4 regions of the Cytobacillus sp. Hz8 genome follow, and region 2 is predicted to be linked to each of the others. Evidence: riboswitches for the same ligand, from Rfam matches in the RefSeq annotation. Region 2 holds a riboswitch; each other region holds the start of a gene.
What was found. Region 2 has a riboswitch for S-adenosylmethionine ahead of ACE38V_RS11955 (methionine ABC transporter ATP-binding protein). Riboswitches for the same ligand answer to the same signal wherever they lie in the genome.
Positions count from the first base shown of each region.

Region 1: linked by a shared signal. The riboswitch ahead of metK (methionine adenosyltransferase) and the one ahead of ACE38V_RS11955 (methionine ABC transporter ATP-binding protein) in region 2 are both predicted to bind S-adenosylmethionine.
Region 3: linked by a shared signal. The riboswitch ahead of ACE38V_RS05020 (YezD family protein) and the one ahead of ACE38V_RS11955 (methionine ABC transporter ATP-binding protein) in region 2 are both predicted to bind S-adenosylmethionine.
Region 4: linked by a shared signal. The riboswitch ahead of ACE38V_RS09985 (methionine biosynthesis PLP-dependent protein) and the one ahead of ACE38V_RS11955 (methionine ABC transporter ATP-binding protein) in region 2 are both predicted to bind S-adenosylmethionine.

Region 1 is NZ_JBHKFI010000009.1:23,566-27,115, forward strand. Features, by position in the region: gene pckA (phosphoenolpyruvate carboxykinase (ATP)) at 1-1,088, opposite strand, end outside; SAM riboswitch class I at 1,479-1,670, shown strand; gene metK (methionine adenosyltransferase) at 1,952-3,154, shown strand; gene asnB (asparagine synthase (glutamine-hydrolyzing)) at 3,419-3,550, shown strand, end outside.
Region 2 is NZ_JBHKFI010000008.1:127,988-131,537, forward strand. Features, by position in the region: gene ACE38V_RS11950 (O-acetylhomoserine aminocarboxypropyltransferase/cysteine synthase family protein) at 1-1,229, shown strand, start outside; SAM riboswitch class I at 1,384-1,495, shown strand; gene ACE38V_RS11955 (methionine ABC transporter ATP-binding protein) at 1,720-2,745, shown strand; gene ACE38V_RS11960 (methionine ABC transporter permease) at 2,738-3,406, shown strand; gene ACE38V_RS11965 (MetQ/NlpA family ABC transporter substrate-binding protein) at 3,418-3,550, shown strand, end outside.
Region 3 is NZ_JBHKFI010000002.1:383,124-386,673, forward strand. Features, by position in the region: gene ku (non-homologous end joining protein Ku) at 1-369, shown strand, start outside; ZMP/ZTP riboswitch at 903-986, shown strand; gene ACE38V_RS05015 (bifunctional 5,10-methylenetetrahydrofolate dehydrogenase/5,10-methenyltetrahydrofolate cyclohydrolase) at 1,029-1,871, shown strand; SAM riboswitch class I at 2,061-2,173, shown strand; gene ACE38V_RS05020 (YezD family protein) at 2,270-2,425, shown strand; gene ACE38V_RS05025 (phosphoadenylyl-sulfate reductase) at 2,554-3,252, shown strand; gene ACE38V_RS05030 (sulfate permease) at 3,310-3,550, shown strand, end outside.
Region 4 is NZ_JBHKFI010000006.1:129,606-133,155, reverse strand. Features, by position in the region: gene metC (cystathionine beta-lyase) at 1-715, opposite strand, end outside; gene ACE38V_RS09985 (methionine biosynthesis PLP-dependent protein) at 712-1,824, opposite strand; SAM riboswitch class I at 2,006-2,128, opposite strand; gene ACE38V_RS09980 (H-type small acid-soluble spore protein) at 2,248-2,439, opposite strand; gene ACE38V_RS09975 (hypothetical protein) at 2,613-2,852, shown strand; gene ACE38V_RS09970 (2-oxoglutarate dehydrogenase E1 component) at 3,176-3,550, shown strand, end outside.

The DNA of each region.
Region 1 (3,550 bases), on a different contig from region 2:
TGTTCTTTCGTTAATTTAGAGATTGGAGGGAGAACTCCAAAGGCATCAGCTGTTAAAAAGACAATAGTATTTGGATGACCCGCAACACTTGGATCAACGATATTTCCAATTGCCTGAATTGGATAAGCGACACGAGTATTTTCTGTTAGTGTGCTATCATCAAAATCGGCTACGCGAGATTCTGTATTAATGATGACGTTTTCTAAAACGGAACCAAAACGAATAGCATCGAAGATTTGTGGTTCTTTTTCACGAGATAGATTGATGCATTTTGCATAGCAGCCGCCCTCGATATTAAACACGCCATTAGATGACCAGCCATGTTCATCATCCCCAATCAATCGGCGATTTGGATCTGTTGATAAAGTGGTTTTACCTGTGCCGGATAAACCAAAGAATAAAGCGACATCGCCTTCTCGTCCAACATTTGCAGAGCAATGCATAGAAAGTACCCCACGTTCAGGTAGGAGATAGTTCATCACTGAGAAAATACATTTTTTCATTTCACCAGCATATTCGGTACCACCGATGATGACCGTACGGCGTTCGAAAGAAATCATAATAAAGGTTTCTGATTTCGTGCCATCAACTTGAGGATCAGCCTTAAAGTTTGGTGCTGTAATAACCGTAAATTCTGGAGTATGTGTCAACAATTCTTCTTCTGTTGGGCGAATAAATAATTGATGAACAAATAGATTATGCCAAGCATATTCATTAATGACTTGAATTGGAAGTTGGAATTCTTTATCAGCACCTGCAAAGCCTTTAAAGACAAACACCTCTTCCTTCGTTTTTAAGTAATTAATGACTTTATTATAAAGGCGATCAAATACCTCTTCAGATACAGGTTGGTTTACACTTCCCCAATCCACTTTATCTTTTACAGAAGGTTCCTCAACAATAAATTTATCTTTAGGAGAGCGCCCTGTATATTTTCCAGTAGTAGCACAAATGGCTCCTGTTGATGATAATGATCCCTCTTTTCGGCTTAAAACTTTTTCCACTAATTGTGGAACGGATAACTGAATCTGAATGTTACTCCCCTTTAACAATTCATTTAATTGGTTAGATAATTTGACTGAATTCATATGATGAATACCTTCCTTTTCCATTTATTTGAAAGTGAATGCATCTCGTAAATAGTATAACACATTTAAACAAATAATCTATACTAATTTATTGAACTTTTCGTGTATTGTTACAAAATTGTAACAATTTGTTTTGTTTAAAATATTTAAAAAAATAACCCTTTTTTCACGTTTTTTAAACTGATAATCAAAACTAACTTTTTTAAGGAAAAATGAATTATTTTAAAGGGAGAACTAGTTATATCAAGGCCTGAGGAGGTTTACTTTCATTTAACATTGAAGATTTAAAGCGAAACTCTTAAAAAGGAGATAATCAATCTGTTTTTTTATTAAGAAATTCATTGACATAGCTTATTACAATAGGATATCATTTTGAATTGAACGGATACTCTCTTATCCTGAGCTGGTGGAGGGACAGGCCCAATGAAACCCAGCAACCTGCTTAACGATTAAATTGTCCAAAAATGATACTGAACCTTTTGTTTACGGGATGAAAAATGTGTAAATGAATCGTTATTTTTTAGGGCATTTTAAGCAAAGGTGCTAACCTGAGGCAAGGATTCAGTCCTTGAACGATAAGAGTGAAAGGCGCAAATCACTTTGCTTTCAAACCTTTCCTCAATATGGGAAGGTTTTTTATATTGCATTTGAAACGCGATCTTTTAACAACTAAATGGGAGTTCCTTATTCATATAAGGTAGAATGGGTATACATCAGGCATACTGGAATAGTCCTATCCATTTCTTATGATTCGATAATAAAAACTCCCTGTTTATTCCATACTACTTAGGGAATGAGTACCGTATCAAAGAAAGAAAGAGCGGATGAAAGGCTCTATTTTTGATAAATAAGGAGGAAATCAGATGTCAACAAAACGTCGTTTGTTTACTTCTGAATCAGTTACTGAAGGTCATCCGGATAAAATCTGTGACCAAATTTCTGATGCGATTTTAGATGCGATTTTAGCGAAGGATGCAAATGCTCGTGTCGCTGCTGAAACATCTGTTACAACTGGTTTAGTACTAGTTGCAGGTGAAATTACAACCTCTACATATGTAGATATCCCCAAAATTGTTCGTGAAACAATCAAAGAGATTGGTTATACTCGTGCAAAATATGGTTTTGACTCTGAAACTTGTGCGGTCCTTACCTCTATTGATGAACAATCACCTGATATTGCCATGGGAGTGGATAAAGCTTTAGAAGCTCGTGAAGGTCAAATGACAGATGAGGAAATCGAAGCGATTGGCGCTGGAGACCAAGGATTAATGTTTGGTTTTGCATGTAATGAAACAAAAGAGCTTATGCCAATTCCAATTTCCCTTGCTCACAAATTATCTCATCGTTTAACTGAGGTTCGTAAAGATGATATTCTTCCATATTTACGTCCTGATGGAAAAACACAAGTGACAGTTGAGTATGATGAAAATAACAAACCAGTTCGAATCGATACAATTGTTATTTCTACTCAGCATCATCCTGAAATTAGTTTAGAACAAATTCAACGCAATATTAAAGAACATGTCATCAATCCTGTCGTTCCAAAAGAACTCATTGATGAAAATACAAAATACTTCATTAACCCGACTGGTCGTTTTGTCATTGGTGGACCTCAAGGAGATGCTGGCTTAACAGGACGCAAAATCATAGTTGATACATACGGTGGTTATGCTCGTCATGGCGGTGGCGCATTCTCTGGTAAGGATCCAACAAAAGTAGACCGCTCAGCTGCGTATGCTGCACGTTATGTTGCGAAAAACATCGTAGCTGCTGGACTTGCTGATAAGGTTGAGGTTCAACTTGCTTATGCCATTGGGGTTGCGAAGCCTGTATCGATTTCAATTGATACATTTGGAACGGGTAAAGTAACGGAAGATGTATTAATTGATGTGGTAAACAAAAACTTTGATCTTCGCCCAGCTGGAATTATCAAGATGCTAGATTTACGCAGACCAATTTATAAGCAAACTGCTGCATATGGTCATTTCGGACGTCATGATCTTGATCTACCTTGGGAAAGAACAGATAAAGCCGATGCGTTAAAAGCACAAGCATTAAATCAATAATTTCCTATAATATTAATGGGAGTTACAGAATCGTGTAACTCCCATTTTCCTTTTTCGTCTAAAATATGACAAAAGGTTTATTTTTCAAAAGAATTGGTTATATCCCATAATAATTCCATTAATTTTCCACTGTCTTTTCTGCATTCCTAGTGCCATTTTAAAATAAATAGTGGTAGTATTAGAGAGTATATTTTTAAAAAAGCAATATGTTAAGAGGGAGTAATTCCTTCTTTAATATAGTAAGAAATGGAGTAGGTATTACATATGTGCGGTTTTATTGGATGTGTGCACGAGAAGGCACAAGACTATCGTGATGAACAAAAACAATTATTTGAAAATATGAATACGATTATTACTCACCGTGGCCCTGATGATGACGGATATTTCTATGATGAT
Region 2 (3,550 bases):
TACCCATTTATCAAAATAATGCCTACCAGTTTAAAAATACAGAACATGCAGCCAATTTGTTTGGGTTAAAGGAACCTGGTTACATTTATACTCGTATTCATAACCCGACTCTAACTGTATTTGAAGAAAGAATTGCTTTGCTTGAAGGAGGCGTAGGTGCTTTAGCAGTTGCCAGCGGAATGGCGGCAATCACATTAGCAATATTAAATATTGCTCAAGCTGGTGATGAAATTGTTGCTGCATCCAATTTATATGGGGGTACATATAACTTATTTGCTGTTACCTTACCGAAATATGGAATCAGCGTAAAGCTTGTTGAGCCAGATTCTTTAGATAACTTCAAAAATGCCATTACCGATAAGACGAAGGCCATTTATGCTGAAACGATTGGTAATCCAAGTTTAAAAGTTCTTGATATTGAAGGTGTAGCGAATATTGCTCATGAAGCAGGTATTCCACTGATTGTTGATAATACTTTTGCAACTCCGTACTTATGCAGACCAATCGAATTTGGAGCTGATATTGTTGTACACTCAGCAACAAAATGGTTGTTAGGAAATGGAACCACTCTTGGTGGCGTAATTGTAGATGGAGGAAAGTTTGATTGGAATTCACCTAAATTCCCTGGATTTACTGAACCAGACCCAAGCTACCACGATATTGTTTATAGCGAAGCATTAGGAGCGGTGGCCTATATTACAAAAGCAAGAGTTCAGCTTCTTCGTGATTTTGGACCAACCTTGAGTCCACAAAATGCCTTTCAATTTACCCTTGGATTAGAGACTCTACATGTAAGAATGAAGGAACATGTCGCAAACACGAAGATCATTGTGGATTACTTACAAAAACATCCAGCAGTAACATGGATCATCTACCCTGGCCTTGAAACAAGTTCCGATAAAGTTCTTGTAGATAAATATTTTCCTAAAGGTGCTGGATCTGTTGTTGTTTTTGGAATTGCAGGGGGCAGAGAAGCAGGGGCTGCATTTATTAATCATCTAGAATTATGGGCTCATGTGGCGAACGTCGGTGATGCAAAAAGTCTTGTTATACATCCAGCAAGTACGACTCATCAACAATTAGATGCAGAAGGATTAGCCGCTGCAGGAGTACCTGAGGATCTCATTCGCCTTTCTATTGGTATTGAAAATGCAGACGATCTCATTGAGGATTTAGAGCAAGCGATTGGGGCGGCAACAGGGATTACAAGTCTCGCAGCAAAGGCTTAATCTTTAATATTGATATAATAATTATTAGGGAATTTACCAGTATAAAACAGTTGAATTGTCATTGACACCCTTTTATTTCCGTGATACGATAAGTCTCGTAACAATTTTATGAACTTTTCTGAAATAGAACTTAATTGAATATAGATGAGATTCACTCTTATCAAGAGAGGTGGAGGGATGTGCCCGATGAAACCCGGCAACCGTCAATATGATTATTGAAATGGTGCCAATTCACACAGAACAATGATTGTTTTGGTAGATAAGAGAAAGGACATGAATGAATGCCTTTCTGCTTATCTGTGCAGAAAGGTTTTTTTATTAGTTATAAGGGAAAAGTAAATCTATTAACGAAAGCCAGATAAAACAAAGTAATGGATTGAAATTGGATGATAAATCCGTTTTGGGAAATTTAAATACGGTGCTCACAATCTTTATAACTATTAATCAATCTATTTTTATCAGAAATATCGGAAATAAAGGGGTGATTTCATTGATCACAATAAGCAATGTAAAAAAGATTTATTCTTCAAAAAATAGTAGTATTACAGCTGTAGAAGATGTCAACCTAGAAGTCAATAGTGGAGAGATCTTTGGTGTAATTGGCTATAGTGGGGCAGGAAAAAGTACGCTAATTCGCATGCTCAATGGATTAGAAATACCAACTGAAGGGACCGTTACGGTTGCAGATAAACTCATTTCCAAAATTAAGGGAAGTGCCTTAAGAAAAGCAAGACAGGAAATCAGCATGATATTCCAGCATTTTAATCTGCTATGGTCTCGGACTGTAAGAGAAAATATTGCTTTTCCATTAGAAATTGCAGGTGTTTCAAAGGCTGAACGAAAAAAAAGAGTTGATGAGCTAATTAAGCTAGTTGGCTTAGAAGGTAGAGAGAATTCTTATCCTTCTCAATTAAGTGGTGGACAAAAGCAAAGAGTGGGGATTGCAAGAGCCCTAGCCAATAATCCTAAAGTTCTTTTATGTGATGAGGCGACTTCTGCTTTAGACCCACAGACAACAGATTCGATTTTAGATCTCCTCGTAGATATAAATAAACGCTTAGGACTAACTATTGTTCTTATTACTCATGAGATGCATGTTATTCGCAAGATTTGTCATCGTGTGGCCGTGATGGAGGAAGGAAAAATTGTGGAAATCGGTTCCGTTTTGGATGTATTTAAAAATCCACAGCAATCGATAACAAAGCGCTTCGTTCAACAGGTGACAGAACCTGAAGAAACAAAGGAAACCATTGATCACCTATTGGTCAACTACCCTCATGGTAAAGTTATTCAGCTTGGCTTTATAGGGGAATCGGCAGAGCAACCATTGATTACCAATATTATTCGCCACTACAATCTGACGGTGAATATTCTTCAAGGGAAAATTTCGCAAACACAAAGTGGTTCTTATGGTACATTATATATCCATTTAGATGGAGATAAGGAAGAAATCACGAAGGCAATTGATTACATTCGTTCTCAACAAGTGGGAGTGGAGGTGATGACAAATGCTTGAGAAATTCTTTCCGAATGTTGACTGGCAAGCGATGTGGTCAGCTACCGTGGAAACCCTATACATGGCAGGGATCTCTGTATTAGTTACTTTTATCTTAGGAATTATCTTAGGATTATTACTTTTTCTAACGTCAAAAGGGAATATCTGGCAAAATATAACGATTAATAAATTCATTAGTGCCATTGTCAATATTTTTAGATCAATTCCCTTTATTATTTTGATAGTTTTACTTATTCCGTTCACCAAGCTTTTACTCGGAACCATGATTGGTGCCAATGCTGCCTTACCAGCCTTAATTATTGGAGCAGCACCGTTCTATGCCAGAATGGTGGAAATTGGTTTAAGAGAAATTGATAAAGGGGTTATTGAAGCAGCAAGATCCATGGGTGCAAAAACAAGCACTATTATATGGAAGGTTCTTTTACCAGAATCAATGCCAGCTCTTATTTCAGGCATTACGGTTACCGCCATTGCTTTAGTTGGCTACACGGCGATGGCCGGAGTAATTGGTGCTGGTGGCTTGGGAAACCTAGCTTATCTAGAAGGGTTTCAAAGAAGCCGAAATGACGTTACCTTAATGGCAACGATTGTCATTCTGATTATTGTTTTCATTATCCAATTCATTGGAGATTATATAACATCAAAATTAGATAAAAGATAGGGGAGTCAAACATGAAAAAATGGTTTAGTCTTATTTTAGTTCTTGCGGTTGCCCTTGTTGCAGCAGCTTGCGGTACATCTGACGATAAAGCAGATGGCGGAAAAGAGTTAAAGAAATTAGTTGTTGGCGCTTCAAACGTTCCTC
Region 3 (3,550 bases), on a different contig from region 2:
AACACTTTAGTGATGGAAACCATCCATTATCCAGACGAGGTTCGAGCGGCGGAAGATGTTCCTAATGTTCCATCAGGGGATAAAGTGACAAAAAAAGAACTAGATACAGCTATTCTGTTAATCGACCAATTAACAACAGAATTTGAACCGGAAAAATACAAGGATGATTATCGTACAGCTCTCTTAGATTTAATTGAGGCGAAACGAACAGGAAATAAGGTTGTTACTTCTGCTGAAAAAGAGGTCAAGTCCAATGTAACCGACTTAATGGCTGCTCTTCAGGCTTCGATTGATCGAACAAAGCCAGTGAAAGAAACAAAAACAAGAAAAAGGACAACAACAAAAGCAAAGGAACGGAAACAGGCTTGAACTCCATATCGCCAAGCAGAACATGAAATTGTTCGTTTGATGTACTGTTTGGCAGATTATTATTGTTCATTCGGTTTTCATGTTGACGATAACGACAAAATGTTATATAATTAATACCTTGTGTTTGGATGTTAAATTATTTTTAACAAAGTAAATAGTTGAACACTTAAAGATTGTTTAGGTTTTGTGTTTCCAGAGATTTTTAACCCACTTTTGTAACAAACCTCTTCTTACACGTATCACTACTCCAGTATCTTTAAAGTCATTATTCCCAGAAACTATTAAGGAACCTGATTCTTGTAGGCGCGGTCGAGGAGCCGTAAAGACGGAAGAGAGGTAGGGCTTTCGTTGTTTTAGGTTATACATGTGAATGAAAAACATATCCAAATACTTGATTTAGGCTGATGGATTGTATCTAAGCATTTGCTGCTGATATAATTGTCAGCCTTTTTTAATAGTGAAACACGAACAATTTGATAATATTAGTTTGAAATATATGTGCTCTATGCTATTATTTGAATATAAAAAAAATGAAGGTTCGCAGTGACTGACGACGATGTGGAATCAACCATAAGGGAGCTGCGAAAAAGAAATAGCCGGTCGTCTGGGCAGAGAATAGTTTGTTATTCTCTTTCAACCAATTCCGGGGAGTGAAAGATATGGAAAAATTGATATTAGATGGAAACAAAGTAGCAAATGCGGTAAAAGAAAGATTAAAAGAGAGAATTTTCAAACTTAAAGAACAAGGTGTAACGCCTTCTTTAGTCACGATCTTAGTTGGTGATGATCCATCATCAGCAACTTATGTGAGAATGAAAGGAAATGCATGTGCACGATTGGGGATTGATTCACAAAAAATTCATTTACCAGCAGAAACGACAACAGAGCAATTATTGGATGCTATTTATGGGCTAAATGAGGATAAAAATGTACATGGAATTCTCCTACAACACCCGGTTCCAGGTCATATTGATGAACGGAAGGCATTTGAAGCGATTGCCCTTGAAAAGGATGTAGATGGTGTAACAAGTTGGGGTTACGGACAAACTGCGCTTGGATTTGGCATTTTCCCATCTTGCACACCAGCCGCTATTATGAAGATTTTAGAACACTATGATATTTCGGTTAGCGGCAAACATGCAGTAGTTATTGGCAGAAGTCCGATCCTAGGAAAGCCAGTGTCAGCTTTATTACTTAATGAAAATGCAACGGTGACAACCTGTCATTCTTATACAAAAAATCTACCAGAGATTTTAAAAATGGCAGATATTGTCGTAGCCGCTGTTGGAAAGCCTAATTTTGTTAAAGGGGAATGGTTAAAAGAAGGAACGGTTGTACTCGATGCCGGCTATAACGAAGGCAATATTGGTGATGTCGATTATGATTCATGCTTCGAAAAAGCATCCGCCATTACACCTGTACCAGGTGGTGTAGGTCCTGTAACCATTTCGATGTTATTAAAGCATACGGTAGATTCAGCTGAAAGAACACTTCAAATATAGAATATGAAACTTCTTAGCATCCTTTTGCGATAAAAAAGCAGAAGGGTGTTTTTTTGTCACTTAACTACACCCATTTAGAGGAGGTACAGCTATTTTCAATGATTAAATTTAAAAAATTAAATTCCTATCGAAATACTAGGGTTGACTTCAGAAAAAAATATGTTATTATTTAGAATAATAAAATAATATTACTTATCCAGAGTGGTGGAGGGAACTGGCCCTATGAAACCCGGCAACCTACAGGCTTATTAATGCAAGGTGCTAACTCCAGCAAAATGTAATTTCATTTTGAAAGATAAGGTACATACCTACTAATCTTTCCTAATGGGAGGATTTTTTTATTCAGGTGCGATTGCCTTAAAGTTTGCCCAGTGAAAGTATAGGTAGGAGGAAATCGAGTGGCAAAAAATGAGGGAAAAATCGATCAATTGGATCAAGTGATTCCAAAGTTAAGAGAAATGCTCCATTCGATGGGGCATGGCTCTATTACACTCATAATCCAAGACGGCAAAGTGATCCAAATTGAAAGAAATGAGAAAGTAAGGCTGAAATAAACATGGATGCTGACTAGAAAACTAGAGGCGTCCTAATGATAAGAGACAAAAAATCTTCTTATTCATTAGGACGTCTCTTTTTATTTCTAAAATTTAGGGAGAAATTGATTTTTGAGGAGATGATGAAAATGCTGACTTATAATGATTGGATAAAACCGATCAGGGATTTTGAAGTGGATGAAACTTATAAAGGTGCTCTAAATGTTCTCGACTGGGCATATAAGCATTACGGAGAGGATATTGTATACGCGTGCAGCTTTGGAATCGAGGGAATTGTATTAATTGATTTAATTTCAAAGGTAAAACCGGATGCAAAAATTATTTTTCTTGATACCGATGTTCATTTTAAGGAAACCTATGAAACGATTGAAAGAGTAAAGGAAAAATACCCGCAATTAAAAATCGAAATGAAAAGACCAAAACTAACCCTGCAAGATCAAGTGGAACAGTATGGGGATAGGTTATGGGAATCGAACCCTGATCTCTGTTGTCGAATTCGCAAGCTCGCTTCGTTAAGGGAAACATTAACTGATGCAAAATCTTGGATTTCTGGATTACGAAGAGAACAATCGGAAACGAGAAAAAATGTTGAGTTTATTAATCTTGATCCTAAATTTCAATCGATTAAAATATGTCCGCTTATCCATTGGTCGTGGAAGGAAGTATGGCGCTATGTTTATAAGCAACAGCTTCCATACAATCCTTTGCATGACCGTGGCTACCCAAGCATAGGCTGTACTCATTGTACTGCACCCGTTTTTAATGAAGAGGATTTACGCTCTGGAAGATGGAAAGGAAAAGGGAAGACAGAGTGCGGTCTTCACTAGGAGAGGAGACTGGATTTGTTTAATATTTGTGCTATCCTTATTAGCTTGTTTTTTGCAATGAATATTGGTGCGAGTGGTGCAGCTGCATCAATGGGAGTTGCTTATGGCTCTGGTGCTATTAAAAAGGCTCGCATAGCTTTAATCATCTGCTCTATTGGGGTTTTTACTGGTGCAGTTATTGGCGGTGGCGAGGTCGTTAAAACCATTAGTTCTGGCATCATTCCACAGGAAATGATTACGGCAAAGGTGGTTATCATCATTCTTTTATCAGCCACTTGTTCCTTGTTTTTGGCAAATC
Region 4 (3,550 bases), on a different contig from region 2:
GAACCCCGAGAACAGCGCCAAATGAATTTTGTAAAGAACCGAGTCGGTTAGCTAGTTCTTCATCTTTAACGACAGCAAGCCCGGCAACGACATCGCTGTGGCCAGATAAAAACTTCGTAGCACTGTGCAGAACAATATCTGCCCCTAAATTCAATGGTTTTTGTAGAGCAGGTGTTAAAAAGGTATTGTCAACAAATGTATAGGCACCGTGCTGTTTTGCTAAATTACTAATGGCATTAATATCGGTCACCTTTAATAATGGGTTGGAAGGGGTTTCGACATACAGCACTTTTGTATTTGGTTGTATCGCTTTTTCAACCTCTTTTAAATCAGTCATATCAACAAAGGTATGACTAATTCCAAGACGATTTAAAACTTGGGTCACCATTCGGTACGTTCCGCCGTAAACGTCTTCAGTTATCACCACATGATCTCCTTGAGATAGGAGAAGAAAAGCGGTTGAGATGGCAGCCATTCCTGATGAAAAAGCAAAACCTTTTAAACCATCTTCTAATTCTGCAATGACATCCTCCAAAGCCTCACGGGTAGGATTTAAGCTTCTGCTATAATCATATTTTCCAAAATGGTCAATATCCGATTGATGAAAGGTAGTGGCGTGCTGAATCGGAACACTGACTGCGCCGTTTGTCGGATCGAATTTATGGCGATTATGCAATAGCTTTGTATCAAAACTGTAACAATCACTCTCAATCATAATGAAACCTCCTGATCTACTTTTGCAAAAGCATTTTCTAAATCATTAATCAAATCTTCTGAATCTTCAATTCCTACCGAAAAACGCAGTAAACAATTATCAACACCTGTTTCAAGCCGAATATTTTCGGGAATATCTGCATGTGTTTGCGTTGCTGGGTAGGTGATAAAGCTTTCCACCCCTCCTAAGCTTTCAGCAAAGGTGATAAGGGATAGGTTCTGTAAAAAAGAATCCACCCAGCCTTCTTCCTTAATACGAAAAGAAAGCATTCCTCCTTTTCCTGGGTAGAGGACATCTGTTACTGTAGGATGTGTTTGCAAATAATGGACGATTGCTTTTGCATTTTCCTCATGCTTAGCCATTCGTAAGGAGAGGGTTTTCATTCCTCGGATGAGGAGCCAAGAATCAAACGGGCTTAATACGGCACCAGCAGAATTATGATGAAGGGAAATGGATTCACAAAGTTTTCTTCCTTTTGCAACAATTAAGCCTGCAAGAACATCATTATGCCCACCTAAGTATTTCGTCGCACTATGAATGACAATATCGGCACCAAGTGCAATCGGTTTTTGTAGAATAGGGGTATAAAAAGTATTGTCAACGATTAACAAAATCCCATGTTCTTTAGCTAATTGTGAAACCTCTGTGATATCCGTTTGTTCCATAAGAGGATTTGTAGGTGTTTCAAGAAATATCGCTTTCGTATTTTGGTTGATGGTTTTTTCAATATTTTCTATCATGCTGGTATTTACATAGTGGGAATGAAGCCCCCATTTTGTAAAGCCTTGCTCTAATATCCGGTATGTGCCACCATATAAATCCTTAGAGACTATCCATTCATCACCTGTTTTGAATAGGGAGAGGACAGTCAAAATGGCAGCCATACCGGAGCTACAGGCAAATCCCTGATCTCCTTCTTCGAGATCAGCAATGGCTTTTTCCACAATTTCACGTGTGGGATTCCCTGTTCTTGTGTAGTCATAACCTGTTGAACGTCCAATTCCTTCATGCCGAAAAGCTGTTGAAAAATATACTGGTGGATTAACAGTGCCAGTTGCCTTATCACTTCGATTTCCAATTTGTGCAAGCTTTGTTTGAATTCCTACCATTTTGTATTCACTCCTAAATAAAGTTAAATTAGAAAAAAGGGAGACATAAGAGAAGTTAAAAATATGGGCCTAACTTCCAGAGTTTATTTTATAGAAAAGAAGTGGAACTATTGACATAGAATCGTAAATAAAAAAAGTCTTCTATAAGAAGAAGACTTTTACGAATTTCTGGTAGCCGTTCTTCTTATCTGTCAAGTTATCAAAAACTTGCTGGAATTAGCACCTTTTCAAAGTAATTTACATCATTACCCTGAAGGTTGCTGAGGCTTCATTGGGCCATACCCTCTACCTCTCTTGATAAGAAAATCATTTTATGAATTTATTACACTTTACACCACTGAAGTGTTAAATGTCAATGTCTTTTAGAATATTCTTTTTATTAGCAATTGCTTGGATAAACCTATCACGTATGAAAAAATATTTTCAAACCTCTTCAATTAGATTTAAAACAGGTACATCCCATTCGTCAAAAGGATTGGTTCTAGAATAAATCCTGGCCATCTTCGTTTTTTCATCTACATTCTGAATGATGACCATATTCCCCTCATACGAAACATGATGGATTTCTGCACTTTCTAATATTTCCTTTGCTCTTCCCACATTCACGATTTTCATTCCTCCTAGAATAGTATCCAATCATAATGTATCTTGGATTTCCTTTTTTTATTCACAAAAGAAAATAGTGGTATGCCTGTCGAATATTTTTCAAAAGATTCTAAAAATTGCCAAACAAAAATAAAATAAAATCGATATAATAGAAATAGGGAAACTTTATTGGAGGGAAAGGTATGCAAGAAATTATGAGTTGTCATCATCGCTTTTCGACATACGATAATAACTTTGCTTACACAACTGAGGACGGGATTGAAGTTTATGTAGTGGAAAGTGATTGGCAAAAATGCTCAACTTGTGGACATGTTGATTTTCCAATCTCCTCAATGGAAACAACGAAAATCAATCTTCAGGAAAAACGCAACTATCCTCATTCTCCAAAAGAAAATTATGTTCATATCATTGACCTATTCTAACGAAGCCGAATTTTCGGCTTATTTTTTTGCTCCTTATTTTTTATGAAACGAAAGAGAGCGAAATATTGATACATAGTAGTGCATAAATAAATTTTATTAATATAAGTTATTTAGTTAATGACTAAACTCATATTTTTCACTATTTAAATGAGTAAAATCTTTGTAGTCCTATTGACAACGTGTTAAAATGTCATTGGAAACGGTTTATCCTCTGAAAAATTTTACTATTCAATTTATTGGGTGGATTTTAGTTCCGTTTTTTGGGGGAAAAGGCTTAATTTACAATTTATTATCTAAGGATAAGATTTTTGGGGGTATTTTTCATGGAGAATCCTAAATCTAGTGAAGGTCCAGATTGGCAGGGGTTTCTAGGTCCAAACTTGGGGTATGTGATTGAGCAATATGAAAAGTATGTGGAAGATCCGGATTCTGTTGAAGTGGAAATGCGTTTGTATTTTGAACAGTGGGGTCCACCACAAGTACCACATGAACAAAAGGGGTTAGAGACGTCCGAAAAAGAAGGCTTTCAATCCACACTTCCTTCATTAGAAAAATTTTTAAATGCTGTTCAACTTGCCGATCGAATTCGTTCATATGGTCACTTGGCGGCCAATATTTATCCACTTAATGACCATAAGCGAGAAAATGAAATTATTGATATTTCTTCCTATGACTTAAGTAGAGAAGACTTAGAGAGA